DNA from 2 places in the Pseudoalteromonas sp. P1-11 genome. Region 1 is predicted to be linked to the other one. Evidence: predicted binding sites of a transcription regulator. Region 1 holds the regulator's gene; the other holds the start of a gene.

What was found. The regulator sigma-54, encoded in region 1, starts transcription at its own class of promoters, with help from an activator protein. The targets are predictions, from matches to a motif close to GTTGGCACGNNNNTNGNNT.
Region 2: the regulator sigma-54 is predicted to act here: its motif matches at 5,152-5,170, upstream of AN390_RS12955 (PspA/IM30 family protein).

Annotation. Positions count from the first base shown of each region.
Region 1 covers NZ_LJSP01000001.1:209,211-216,603, reverse strand. Annotated here, with positions in the region: gene AN390_RS00975 (KpsF/GutQ family sugar-phosphate isomerase) at 1-886, shown strand, start outside; gene kdsC (3-deoxy-manno-octulosonate-8-phosphatase KdsC) at 887-1,438, shown strand; gene lptC (LPS export ABC transporter periplasmic protein LptC) at 1,435-1,989, shown strand; gene lptA (lipopolysaccharide transport periplasmic protein LptA) at 1,979-2,527, shown strand; gene lptB (LPS export ABC transporter ATP-binding protein) at 2,524-3,249, shown strand; gene AN390_RS00950 (RNA polymerase factor sigma-54) at 3,319-4,818, shown strand; gene hpf (ribosome hibernation promoting factor) at 4,846-5,133, shown strand; gene AN390_RS00940 (PTS sugar transporter subunit IIA) at 5,138-5,590, shown strand; gene rapZ (RNase adapter RapZ) at 5,610-6,455, shown strand; gene AN390_RS00930 (HPr family phosphocarrier protein) at 6,496-6,768, shown strand; gene mgtE (magnesium transporter) at 7,027-7,393, shown strand, end outside.
Region 2 covers NZ_LJSP01000006.1:276,371-283,763, reverse strand. Annotated here, with positions in the region: gene rsgA (small ribosomal subunit biogenesis GTPase RsgA) at 1-589, opposite strand, end outside; gene orn (oligoribonuclease) at 715-1,260, shown strand; tRNA gene AN390_RS12985 (tRNA-Gly) at 1,519-1,594, shown strand; gene AN390_RS12980 (secondary thiamine-phosphate synthase enzyme YjbQ) at 1,780-2,208, opposite strand; gene AN390_RS12975 (chemotaxis protein CheX) at 2,205-2,672, opposite strand; gene AN390_RS12970 (transcriptional repressor) at 2,745-3,179, opposite strand; gene AN390_RS12965 (MarC family protein) at 3,274-3,894, shown strand; gene dusA (tRNA dihydrouridine(20/20a) synthase DusA) at 3,976-4,965, shown strand; gene AN390_RS12955 (PspA/IM30 family protein) at 5,211-5,903, shown strand; gene AN390_RS12950 (PspC domain-containing protein) at 5,914-6,120, shown strand; gene AN390_RS12945 (hypothetical protein) at 6,130-6,456, shown strand; gene AN390_RS12940 (copper chaperone PCu(A)C) at 6,536-7,048, shown strand; gene AN390_RS12935 (DUF2333 family protein) at 7,057-7,393, shown strand, end outside.

The sequences.
Region 1 (7,393 bases):
CGAAAACTTTCATAGTGCGTGTCAGCTCATGTTTGATTGCCAAGGCCGCATTATTGTTATTGGCATGGGTAAATCAGGCCATATTGGTAATAAAATTGCAGCTACCCTTGCAAGTACAGGCAGCCCTGCTTTTTTTGTTCACCCAGGCGAAGCAAGCCATGGTGATTTAGGCATGATAACCAAAAATGACGTGGTTATGCTTATATCAAACTCGGGCGAAACCAGCGAAGTACTTAATATTATTCCGGTGCTTAAACGCCTTGGTGCAAAAATAATATCGATGACAGGCAACCCGCTCTCTACTATGGCTACACTTGCCGATGTGCACGTATGCATAAAAGTAGAACAAGAAGCGTGTTTATTAGGTTTAGCGCCTACAGCAAGCACCACTGCCACTTTAGCGATGGGTGATGCAATGGCAGTTGCGCTTTTAGAAGCACGCGGCTTTACCGCCGATGACTTTGCACTCTCTCACCCTGGTGGCAGTTTAGGTAAGCGATTGTTGCTCACTTTAAAAGATGTAATGCACAGCGGCACAAACACCCCTATTATAGGTGTAACGCAAACAATTAAAGACGCGTTAATAGAAATGTCAGCCAAAGGGCTGGGCATGACCGCTATTGTAGATAACAATCAACAGCTTGCAGGCCTTTTTACCGACGGTGACTTACGCCGTATTTTAGAGCAAAGAGTTGATATACATAGCACCACTATTAGCCAGGTTATGACTAAGTCATGCACAACCGCCACGGCCGATATACTTGCAGCTGAGGCCCTAAACATAATGGAAAACAAACGTATTAATGGTTTAATTGTGGTCAATGATAAAAACCAGCCAATAGGCGCCTTAAATATGCAAGACCTCTTAAAAGCAGGAGTATTATAAATGCAATTTGAAGATCTCTATCAACCGCTAAGCGATGATGCCAAAGCACGCGCCAAAAAAGTAAAACTACTCATATGCGACATTGATGGTGTATTTTCTGATGGCCGAATTTACCTCGGTAACCAAGGCGAAGAATTAAAAGCATTTAATACAAAAGATGGTTTTGGCATTAAAGCGCTGATCAATAGTGGTTTTGAAGTTGCGGTCATTACGGGACGTCACTCAGAAATAGTGCAAACTCGCATGAGCAGCTTAACCGTGCAGCACATTTATCAAGGCCAAGAAGACAAGCTTATTGCTTATCAAGAACTCAAAAACATTTTAAAGTTAACTGACGAACAAATAGCCTATATTGGCGACGATGGCCCTGACATGCCAGTAATGGAGCGCGTTGGCTTTGCCGTTGCAGTTAACGATGCGCACCCGCTTATTAAGCGCTTATCGCATTACACTACGCAAATGCCTGGCGGCTTTGGCGCCGTTAGAGAGCTCACAGACTTACTTATGCTAGAGAATGGCATAGCGCTTACAACACAAGGCACCAGTTCATGAATGCAGCACGCGTTATACTCAGTGCGTTATTCATCGGCTGTATGGTTTGGCTTTGGTACCCTTATTTTACCCAAACCAATGTAGCGCCAGAGCAAGAACCTGAAGTAATTGCAAAGCCCGATTACACCGCTATAGAGCTTAAGCAAACAGCCTATGACGAGCAAGGCAAAATAAGCCATAAAGTCACAGCGGCTAAAATGGAGCTGTACCAACAGCTTGGTTTTACGTTTTTTGAAAAACCTATTTTCACCTTGTATAACGAAAAGCAAACATGGCGAATAAATGCAGACGAAGCAACGCTTTACGAAGATAAACAACTTATTTTAGAAGGCAATGTAGTTGCTAAAAATTTAGTTGATAACGCCATGATAGATAACATCGATGCCGATAACATCGAAGTCGACATTAAAGCGCTAACAATGCGCTCTGAGCAGCCAGTGGTTGTCACTGGGCCTAATTTAAAAATTGTCGGTAAAGGCCTTGAAGCCGATTTAAAAACCGAAGTAATAAAACTAATTAACCATACGCGAACAATATATTATGACCAATAAACTCACTAAAATACTTATTATCCCATCGCTAATGCTTGCATTTAGCGCCTCTGCTGCTGAGCCTGCTGCTCAACCGCCAGCAAATCAAATTTCTATTAGTGCAGACCGTCAAGAAGGCCAACTTAAAGAAAACGTAGGTATTTTTGAAAAGAACGTCGAAATTGTGCATGGTAATCGCAAAATTACAGCCGACCGACTTGAAGTACATAAACGTGAAGACTTAGGGGATAACAAACAACTCCTTATTGCCACTGGCAGCCCAGCCTACTTCGAAGAAAAACAAGACGATGGTACCGTAATGAGCGCCAGTGCAAACGAAGTACGTTACGACGTAGCAAAGCGCTTTTTAACGCTTGTTGGCGATGCTGAAGTCGCACAAGCCGGTCAAAAAATTAATGCTAAAAGTATTACCTACGATATGCAGCAGCAGCTTATTAGCGCAGAAAAAGACGAAAACTCTACGGATCGTGTCCACACAATTTTAGTGCCTGTTGAAGCAAAAATTAAAGAAAAAACAGGTAACGAAGGTCAACCATGAGCACCTTAAAAGCAGAACTATTAGCAAAAAGCTATAAAGGCCGCCAAGTTGTAAAAAATGTAGGCCTTGAGGTAGAAGCCGGCAGCATTGTTGGCTTATTGGGCCCTAATGGCGCAGGTAAAACCACCACCTTTTACATGATTGTAGGATTAGTACCTAGCGACAAAGGTAAAATTTCTATTGATGATAACGACATTACGTTATTACCTATGCACAGCCGCGCCCGCTTAGGCATTGGCTATTTGCCGCAAGAGTCATCAATATTTAGAAAGCTGACAGTTTATCAAAACTTAATGGCTATTTTAGAAACGCGTAAAGAGCTCAATAAAGCCGCGCGAGAAGAAACGCTCAACAACTTACTTGATGAATTTAGTATTCAGCATATTCGCGATAGCCAAGGTATGGCACTTTCTGGTGGTGAACGCCGCCGTGTAGAAATTGCCAGAGCACTGGCAGCAAACCCTAAATTTATTTTATTGGATGAGCCTTTTGCTGGTGTTGATCCGATTTCAGTGTTAGATATAAAGAAAATAATAGAACATCTTAAAAACCGTGGCATTGGCGTATTAATTACCGATCACAATGTAAGAGAAACCCTTGATGTTTGTGAAAAAGCCTACATTGTTTCTCATGGGGAGCTAATTGCATCTGGCACCCCAGAACACGTATTAAATGACAAAACTGTACGCGATGTTTATTTAGGCGAGCAATTTAGGCTGTAACATTTAAGCCACACCTACAAGCATCTGCTAATATTAATTATAACAACATAAAAGGATTGTTAGAGATACATGAGGCAATCATTACAGCTGCGCATGGGCCAGCAACTTACAATGACTCCACAATTGCAACAAGCGATTCGCTTGCTGCAGCTCAGTACATTGGATCTCCAGCAAGAAATACAAGAAGCACTTGATAGCAACCCGCTATTAGAAGTAGAAGAGCAAGATTACACGGAAGAGTCGGCTGGAAAAAATGAGCAAAAAGCAGATACGGATGATGTAACCGTAAGCGCATCGGCTGACGATACAACCAGCGAGTACGAGCAAGACAGTGGCGAAGCTTTAAATAAAGACACCGTTAGCGATGATATGGCAATGGATGTAACTTGGGATGAGTACATGAGCGCAGCCCCTGCGGCATCCTCAGGCCCAATGCCGGAAGATGAGTCTATTTATCAAGGTGCCTCTACTGAAACGCTACATGAGTATTTAATGTGGCAGCTTCAGCTTACTCCTTTTAGCCCAACTGACGAAGCCATTGCTATTGCCATTGTAGAAGCTGTAGATGACTCGGGTATTTTAACGCTAAGTTGCGAAGAGATTTTAGAGAGCTTTAACCAAGAAAACGATGACGAAGTTGAAGTTGAACTTGACGAAATAGAAGCCGTTTTAAAGCGTATTCAGTTATTTGACCCTGTAGGTATAGCCGCGCGCAGTTTACAAGAGTGCTTGTGCATTCAGCTAAACCAGTTTGATAAAGACACCCCTTTTATAGAACAAACTAAAATGATCTTAACCGATCACATTGATCTATTAGCGGCACGCGACTATCGTACATTAATGAAAAAGACTAAGCTTAAAGAAGACGAGCTTAAAGAGGTCATGACCCTAATACATACCCTCAACCCAAAACCTGCAGATACCATAGTAAGGGAAGAGTCGGAGTATGTAATACCGGATGTGTCGGTTAAAAAAATAAAAGGCCGCTGGGTGGTAGAGCTAAACCCAGATAGCATGCCAAAAATACGCGTAAATAGTCAGTACGCGGCTATGTCACGTACCGTAAAATCAAGTGGTGATAGCCAATTTATTCGCTCTCACTTACAAGAAGCTAAATGGTTTATAAAAAGCCTTGAAAGCAGAAACGACACGCTGCTCAAAGTAACAAACTGTATTGTAAAACAGCAACAAGCATTTTTTGAACATGGCCCCGAAGCCATGAAGCCAATGGTTTTAAACGATGTTGCTGAAATGGTAGAAATGCATGAATCGACAATTTCGCGTGTTACTACGCAAAAATATATGCATACGCCACGTGGTATTTTTGAGCTTAAGTATTTTTTCTCAAGCCACGTAAGCACTGAAAACGGCGGCGAGTGTTCATCAACCGCAATACGTGCCCTAATTAAAAAGCTAATTGCCGCGGAAAACTCAGCTAAACCATTGAGTGATAGTAAAATTGCGGATATATTGGCAGAGCAAGGAATTAAAGTAGCTAGACGCACAATAGCAAAATACCGTGAATCGCTAGCTATTCCACCGTCAAATCAGAGAAAGAGTTTGATATAAGACGTAAAAAACAAAGAGGAAATGCTTATGCAACTAAACCTAACTGGTCGTCACGTAGAAGTAACTGATTCACTTAGAGACTATGTAAATAATAAATTTGCAAAGCTAGAAAGGCACTCAGATCATATTAGCAATGTGCATGTCATTCTCGATGTAGAAAAACTCAACCAAAAAGCAGAAGCGACTATTCATGTAAGTGGCGCAGATTTATTTGCCTCAACAGAGCACCAAGATATGTATGCCGCTATAGACTCGTTGATTGACAAGCTCGATCGTCAAGTCATAAAACATAAAGAGAAGCTTGCTAGACACTAATATTATGAAATTAAGTACATTAGTATGCCAGGACTGCAGCAAAGCTGCGGTCCTTTTTAGTAGTAAAAAAAGAATTTTAGAGTTTATCAGTGAGCTAGCTCATGAAAAGCTCCCCTACTTACCACAACAAGATATTCTTAATGCGCTGGCAAGCAGAGAAAAGCTAGGCAGTACTGGCATTGGCCGGGGTATCGCCATTCCTCATGGCAGAATGGGTGGCGTAGAAGAGCCGCTGGCTTTAGTACTTGTTAGCGACACCCCTGTTAACTTTGATGCTATTGATAACTGCCCTGTTGATATTTTTGTTGCACTCATCGTACCAGATGGCGATAACCAACAGCACCTAAAGACTCTGGCAACCATAGCTGATAAACTGAGCAACAAAGAATTTTGTAAACAGCTGCGTAGTGCTAAAACCGATGCAGAGCTGTATCAAGTAATTGTTGATCAATCGTAGTAAATACTAAGGGCTATAAATGGAGTTAATTATCATAAGCGGCCGTTCTGGTTCAGGTAAGTCGGTTGCTTTACGCGTGGTTGAAGATTTAGGCTATTATTGCGTAGATAATATTCCGGTCAACTTACTGCCCTCTTTAGTGCGAAGTGTTTCAGATAACTATGACAAAATAGCCGTTAGTATAGATGTTCGTAATATCCCCAAAGAACAAGACGAATTTAACGATATTCTCGAGTACCTTCCTGACTTTGCTAAACCCACACTGTTTTATTTAGATAGTGATGATCAAACACTGATCAAACGTTTTTCAGAAACACGCAGATTACACCCTTTATCCATCGATTCACTGCCGCTTGATTTAGCAATAAAAAAAGAAAAAGAACTGCTTGATGTACTCGTAACACGCGCTGACTTTATGCTTGATACCACCGATTTAAGTGTGCACCAATTAGCAGAGTCAATTCGCGAAAAAATACTGGGTAAAAAAGATAAGCAACTTATTGTAACGTTTGAATCGTTTGGCTTTAAACACGGCATACCTAAAGAAGCTGATTATGTTTTTGATGCTCGCTTTTTGCCAAACCCCCACTGGGAGCCTGAACTTAAACCGCTTACGGGCCTTGATCAACCAGTAAAAGATTTTTTGGCAAATCACAGCATAGTGCAAAAATTCACTTGGCAAATTCAAACCTTTGTACAAACTTGGTTGCCACACTTAGAGCGTAATAACCGTAGTTACCTCACTATTGCAATAGGCTGTACTGGTGGTCAACACCGCTCGGTTTATTTAGCGCAAGCCATTGGTGAGAGCTTTGCTATGACGCATCCGAATGTCAAAATTCGTCATCGTGAGCAAGAAAAGTAACCTTAAAATAATAACCTGTTCAGTTTAGGTATAGTAATTTATGCGCTGTGAAGACACATTTTTAATAAAAAATAAATTAGGCTTACACGCCAGAGCGGCAACGGTCCTTGCGCAATTAGCTGTGCAGTTTGATGCTAAAATCACCTTACACCAAGATGATAAAGAAGCCGCAGGCGACAGCGTATTAGCTTTAATGCTACTTGAAAGCAGTAAAGGTAAAGAAGTTAAAGTAGTCTGTGAAGGCCCTGATTCAGAGCAAGCTTTGCATGCGGTTGGGCAATTAATTGCACAACGATTTAACGAGCAAGAATAATTTAAAGCACCATAGCCTTATAAGTTAAAGACTTATCAGGCCAGACTATAAAGATTTAGTAAATTAGGGTATTCCGACTCGCCTAATTTAGTGCTTTAATTTAGGGTAATAAAGCCATGCCCCTGCTAAATTTGGTTACTTAATTTTAAACACTAATTTAGTCCCAGCATTGGGTTTAGCACAAAAATAAAGAAAATGACAGTGGGCAACTCCACTTACTAAACACCTTTCCATTACACAAAAATATTTAGGATGCCAATGCCAGAAGCGTTTGAACAAGACTATCCACTACAGCAACTAAAACAAGTGACTAAATCACTTAATAGTGGGCAATTTGTTCAAGTAAGACGCATGCTAGCAAAAACAGCACCTTGTGATACAGCACTGCTGCTTGAATCCTCTCCGCATAAAATTAGACGCATGCTTTGGCAACTGGTTGACCCAGATGTGCAAGGGGATGTGCTAGAAGAGCTCTCTGAAGATGTACGTTTAGGTATCATTGCACAAATGGAACCTGAGCATATTGCCGCGGCCACTGAGGATATGGGCCACGATGATTTAGGTGAAGTCCTACGTAGCCTACCTGATACCGTGTACAAAGATGTGGTTAGCGCTATGGATACGC
Region 2 (7,393 bases), on a different contig from region 1:
TACTTACAAGCAGTACCTGATAACCAAGGCCTCGATAAATATCGAGTACTTTTTGAATTTCATTTAGGCCTTCGTCGTCGATTAAATCGATTTTATTAAGTACTAAAATAGGTTCTATACCCATGTCTTCACAGGCAATTAAGTAACGGTCGATAATACTGGGCGTAAACTCTGGCAGTACCGCTGAGACCATTAAAATTTGGTCAATATTTGCAGCGATTACTTTTACGCCATCGTAAAAGTCGGGACGCGTAAGCTGTGAGCGGCGTTCTTGTGTTGCTTCAATAACGCCTGCTAAGTCGCCTTCACTTACTTTTGCGCGGCGAAATAGTACTTCATCACCACACACTAAGTTAGTAACGGTACGGCGAATATTACAGCGTAATACGTCACCTTCTTGTGTTTCTACATCGGCGTGTTGGCCAAAACGGCTGATCACGACAGCGTTTTCGGTTGCGCCCAGATTATCTGTTTGCCACTCTTGTGCGCCACCTTTTGCCAATTTTGTATCGGCATTATTTAAGCGCTTTTGATGATTAGCCTTGATCCTGCGAGATTGGCCTTTACTTAATTTTTTCTGTTTTGCCACTTTTGGCCTATAACCTTGGTTTAAATGTCGGCTTTGCGTATAAAAAAGCTTTAGCTCGACGGTTGATGCTAATATGATATATCGAAATGCGTTGGATCTAAAGAAAAGCACTGTTTAAGGTTACTATGACTATTAATGAATCTAATTTAATTTGGCTTGATCTGGAAATGACTGGACTTGAGCCGGCCACAGATAAAATACTCGAAATTGCAACAGTAGTAACTGATGCCGATTTAAATATACTCGCGGAAGGGCCTACTATAGCTATTCACCAAAGTGATGAGTTGTTAGATGGCATGGACGAATGGTGTACTACACAGCATGGGAAATCAGGTTTGACTGCCCGTTGTAAAGCCAGTACATACGATGAGGCTTATGCGGTTGAACAAACGCTTAATTTTTTAAAGCAGTGGGTTCCTGCGGGTAAATCACCTATGTGTGGTAACTCAATAGGTCAAGACAGACGCTTTATGAATAAGTATATGCGCGAGCTTGAAGACTTTTTTCATTATCGAAATTTAGATGTAAGCACAATTAAAGAGCTTGCCCGACGTTGGAAGCCTGAGGTACTAGAACAGGTAAATAAAAAAGGCTCTCATTTAGCTCTCGATGACATTAAAGATTCTATTATGGAATTAAAGGTGTATAGAGAAAAATTCTTTAATTTGTAAAAAACACTTGCAAACACATTAGATTATTGTAGAATCCTGCCCCGCTCAAGACGATAACCCTCGCGGGGTTGGTGTGTTTGAGTGGTTGAAATACCATCAGTAAGTGCGGCACTAGCTTAGTTGCCAGAACGTTTAACGCGACTTGTCGCGCACCAACGGACAAATTACTGACAATATTTAAGCGGCACTAGTTCAGTTGCCAGAATGTAGGACGCGACCTGTCGCGCACCAACGGACAAATTACTGACTAAATATGAAGCGGCACTAGCTCAGTTGGTAGAGCGCGACCTTGCCAAGGTCGAGGTCACGAGTTCGAGCCTCGTGTGCCGCTCCAATCTCTCTAAATACCCCACTAAAATAAACACTTCTTTAAAACAATATTTTGATCTGATTTATACCTACGAAAATTATTTATAAATATTATACGCACGAGTGGCCCCATGCCGCCGCGCGATATAAAGGGTTTTAAATAATGCGAAGTGACGAGGGTAAAAGAAAGGGAGGGGAGGTCAATACAAGTTAAAAGGTTTCGCCTTGCAAGGTCGCTATAATACGTCTTGCGCCGCCAGCGTCGCGATGCTCGCCTAAGTAAATACCTTGCCATGTACCTAGCGCTAAGCGACCATTGCTTATAGGAATACTTAATTCACACCCTAACGTACTGGTTTTTATATGGGCTGGCATATCATCATCACCTTCGTAATCGTGACGATAGTAAGGCTGGCGCTCGGGAACACAATGGTTAAAGTGGCTTTCCATATCCATGCGCACTGTTGGATCGGCGTTTTCGTTTATGGTTAAACTTGCCGATGTGTGCTGAATAAACAAATGTAATAGGCCAACTTTATAATTGGCCAGCTCGCTCAGCTGCGCGAGTATTTCATCATCAATTAAATGAAATCCTCGAGCACGCGGTTTTAAGGTTATTTGAGTTTGTTGCCAGCTCATAACTTATCAAAGCTAACTTCTATATTTGCATCGCCTGCATCACAGCTAAATGGCATGATTATTTTTTTGCCCTTACTTTTATGTGTGATGGTGTGGCCTTTACCTGCAACTACAATTGGCGTAGCCATATCAAAGTCATAGCCTTTTTCGCCGAGTAAGTTTTTAGCTCCACCGGTAACCATATTAGTAATTTCCCCAACCATATCAGTTACTTCATCGTCTATGTTGTCAGGGCGCTCACCAAGCATGCGCTCCATGATGGTCAGAGCTAAGTTTTCATCAAAGGTAATTGAAAATGAGCCACGAGTTTGCGCGCCCACCATGCCAATTAAACCAGATACATCGCCACAGGCGACTTCGTCTGTTTTAATACGCGGCTTACCTGGTTTTAACTCGGTTTGTGCCATTGTAGATAACACATTGATCAAAGAAGATAAAAATGGATTAATGAACTCAACATTCATGTTAGGTACTCTTAAAATTGGTGCTAAAGTGGCTATCTAAATATGAGTATAGCTTTAAAACAAACTTTGGGTTTAGCTTCTACAAGACTCACACTTACCGTGTGCTTCAATAGTTTGCCCTGATACAACAAAGCCGCTTTCTGCTGCTAAGTTGTTTAGCTCGTGAGAAATAACCGTAGAGTGCAGCTCTTTTACAAAGCCACAACTGTCACAAATTAATAGCTGCACAGGATGAATATGATCAAAGTGATGGCAAAGCATAAATGCATTGGTGCTTTCTATTTTGTGAATAAAACCCAGCTCTGCTAAAAAGTCTAGCGCACGGTAAATTGTTGCAGGTTTTGCGCCTGTTTCTGTTACTTTTAATTGTTCAAGTAAATCGTACGCCCCAACGCCGCCTTGGGCGCTAGCTAATAGGCGAAATACTTTTTCGCGGATAGGCGTAAAACGCGCACCACGGTTGTCACAAACTTGTTTTGCTTTACTTACGAGTGATTCTATATTCATCATTCTCTTATCCTTACGCTACCGTGATATACTAACATACTGTGTTGTACTTGCAGCGTTTTTATTAAACACTTTTTATCTAGGAACCCCATTAATGCATGAACTGGTAGCTATATTTATTTTCTTTTTTGCGGTGATAGACCCTATAGGTACAGTGCCTGTATTTATTGCTGTGACACGTGGGGAAGATGAAAAGTTTAAACGAAAAGTTGTTTTTAAAGCCGTGGGTGTATCCGCTGTGGTTTTACTCTTTTTTGTTATTGCCGGTGAGCAGCTATTAAATGCAATAGAAATACCGCTGTCGGCGTTTCAAATAGCGGGGGGCATAGTCCTGCTTATTTTTGCGCTTTCAATGATTTTTGGTGAAAGTAAGCCCGAGTCTGAGATTAAAAGTGTGCGCGACAGCACAGAAACCGCTATTTTTCCGCTAGCCATTCCCTCTATAGCAAGCCCAGGCGCCATGCTTGGCGCAGTACTGATGACCCGCAACGAAGAATACACGTGGGTTGAGCAAGTTACTACATCGTCGATGATGTTGGTTGTATTAGTTGTTGTGCTTGTGCTGTTGTTACTCGCAAATCATGTGCATAAATTAATAGGCGACAGTGGCGCAAGTATTATAAGTAGAATCATGGGGTTAATTTTAAGCTCTGTGGCAGTTACAAATATACTCAACGGTATCGCGCATTATTTTGGTTTACAAATATACAGCTAACATTGATGCTAATTAGGCTTTTGTGTAAAATACAGCGCCTTTTTATGGGCGCATTTACTTATAATCCCCGAGGCTTTTACATTGCAAAAACGCACATTAGATAATCCAACGTTAAACAGACGTTTTTCTGTTGCACCCATGCTTGATTGGACTGATCGTCATTGTCGCACTTTTCATCGTAAGATGACTAAGCACGCTGTTTTATACACTGAGATGATCACCACGGGGGCGATTTTATTTGGTCGCGGCGATTACCTCCACTTTAATCAGCACGAGGGGCCGGTTGCTTTGCAGCTGGGGGGTTCTGATCCCGAGGCGCTAGCAAAGTGTGCAAAGCTTGCTGGTGAGCGCGGTTACGATGAGATTAACTTAAATGTAGGCTGCCCTTCAGATAGAGTACAGAACGGGCGCTTTGGTGCATGCCTAATGGCCGAGCCTGAGCTGGTTGCCCAGTGTGTTGCGGCAATGAAAAGCGAAGTTAGTATTCCTGTTACGGTAAAAACACGCATCGGTATTGATGAGCAAGACTCGTATGAATTTTTATGCGCATTAATTGAAGCCAGCCATAAAGTTGGCTGTGATGACTTTATTATTCATGCCCGTAAAGCGTGGTTAAATGGTTTAAGCCCTAAAGAAAATCGTGAAGTACCGCCTCTTGATTACCCACGCGTTTACCAACTAAAAAAAGACTACCCACAGCTCGATTTAAGCATTAATGGCGGCGTTAAAACAATTGAAGAAAGCCTAGCGCATTTAGCGCATATAGACGGCGTTATGATTGGTCGCGAAGCATATAGTAATCCATTTATACTTAATGAGGTGGATGAAAAGATTTACGGTGAGGTGGCCAATACTCAGACTCGTCACGATGTGGTGCGCGCTATGTATGATTACATAGAAGAGGAAATGCGTTTAGGTGCTAACTTTTGGCATATAGCACGCCATATGCTGGGGATTTTTCAGGGGCAGCCAGGGGCGCGCGGATTTAGACGTCACCTTTCAGAAAATGGTCACGGTAAACAGGCTGATTTGTCGGTAATGGATAAAGCATTAAGTTTTGTGCCTGAGTAATACTAAAGCGCTGAGCAGTTATAAAAAAACCACTTTTTAAAGTGGTTTTTTTATAACTAAAATTTAGTCAAAAGATAAATAAATTAGTGATTTTCGCTTATTAATATTCAGTTTTTAGTCAGTTTAAAATAACTTATTAGCTGTCTAACTGATTGAATTTAAATGCTTATAAATAACTTTTTGTTACTTGGCATAACTCTTGGAATCTTGTTGTTATTATCAATTAAAAACAACAGGACAAAACAATGAGTATATTTAATCGCGTAAATGATGTTATCCAATCTAATATTGCTGCCATGCTGGATAAAGCAGAAGACCCAGAAAAACTCCTCAACCTTATGCTAAGTGAAATGCAAGAAGCGCTTAACGAATGTAGAAGCACTGCCGCAGCCTTACTGTGCGAAGAAAAAGCGCTTAAACGCCAAATTGTACAAAAACAAAAAGACTTAACTTTGTGGCAAACAAAAGCTGAGCTGGCAGTTGCTAAAAACCGTGACGATTTAGCCAAGTCTGCGTTAGTAGAAAAACAGCGAGTAGATGAGCAAATTGCAGCAAAAAACACTCAGCTAAATACTCTAAAAGAGTCGATAGAGAAAATTACGGCAGATTGTGAGCGCTTACAGCAAAAAATGGCGCAAGCTAAAAGCAAACAAGCTCAATTAATAAAACGCCACGATATTGTTGTTGCACGTGAAAAAGTGAACATGCAATTACACAGTGACAAGGTCGCAAATGCTTTGTCTCGCTTTGAAATGATAGAGCAAAAAGTGGAAGGCATAGAAGCACAGGTTGATGCTTATGAACTTACAAATACAGCGCAATCAACCGCTGAGCAAATTGAGTCTTTAGTTAAAAATGAAAAAATAGATGCAGAGCTGGCTCGTTTAAAAGCCAGTGTTAAGCAAAGTAATACCAGTACAACTGCGCCAAGCGCTTAAGGAGTAAAGTATGAATAACTTTAAAACACAGCGTGGTTGGTACAAAGATTCACTGAATAAAAAAATATCGGGCGTATGCAGTGGGTTAGCGCGTCGCCTTGATTTTCCAGTGTGGTCAACACGCTTAGTAACTATTTTATTATTTATAAGTTTTCCGTTTGCAGTGGCGCTTGGTTATTTGATTGCTCACTGCTGCCTTGAAGAGCGTGCGTATTAGGAGAGGGATATGAAAACCTTAGCAATATGTGTTGTCGTATATGTGTTACTTTTTACTGATACTGTGTCGCTAATACATTTTGATTCATGGCAGTTCCCACTGTGGATTGCAGATATGAGCTGGGTAGGGCTCGAGCTGGCTGGTGTATTAGTTGCTATTATTGCAGTGGTAGCCGTAATGGCTTTAGTGACCATGGGGTTAATAGGCGCAGGGATTGTCGCGCTGGTTGGCACCATTTTGGCACTGTTATTTGGTTCAGTGATGATAGCCTGGCCATTATTATTTGTGGCTGTACTGTGCTGGTTGGTGCTCGATAACAAAAAAGTAACCTCTTAAGCCTTAATTTAACTGACTATTATTAGTTAACTATGTTAAATTTAAAGTGAAATTTTATGCTTTCACAAGGAATAAAGCGATGATGAAGCAGTGCTTTTTTATGGCCTCGGCGTTAATGATTAATGTGTTTTCGTCATCGGTTGCTGCACATGCTGGGCACAGCCACGATACAGACGAAGCTAAGCTTGAAGTAAGCCATGCACAAGTAAGGGCGTTTTTGCCTGGTAGTAAGTCGAGTGTTGGCTATTTAACAATTTCTAACCACGGTGGTGGTGTTGCTAAATTAACTAAAGCAACCATCGAAGGTTTAGGCCGTGTAGAAATACATGAGCACAAACATGTCAACGGCATGATGAAAATGCAACAGGTTAAAGCCGTCACCATTAAGGGCCATGAAAGCCTAAGCTTTGAGCCTGGTGGTTACCATTTAATGGTATTTGATCCACAAGAGCCACTAAAAGTAGGGCAAGAACGTAAACTCACGCTATATTTTAGTGACGGTAACCGCTTGTTTACTAATGCTCAAGTGGTTTCGCTTGAAGCGCAAGCTGCGCATTCAAAGCCATCTAAAAAACAACACGCTCATCACTAGGAGGATAAATGTCGCAACATAAAGGAAAAATAGCTGGTGCCTTGGTGGTACTACTTATTATTTTTTACGCTATTGCAGTTTATTGGAGCATTGAGCCGGCACGTTTTAACGTAGTAACTAATGCAAAAGAAACCGCGCAAGCACGCAACGAAAAAATGGTAACAGGCTATACAACCACCTCAACGCTTATTACCGTTGCTAGCACATTACTTGATAAGCAAGGTGGGTATTTATCAAACGATGTAATGCCGCCAAGTGTGATAATGGATGACATGCCTGCGTGGGAATATGGTGCGCTCGAAATGGTGCGTGATTTAGCGCTATCAATGCGTAAAGACTTTAGCC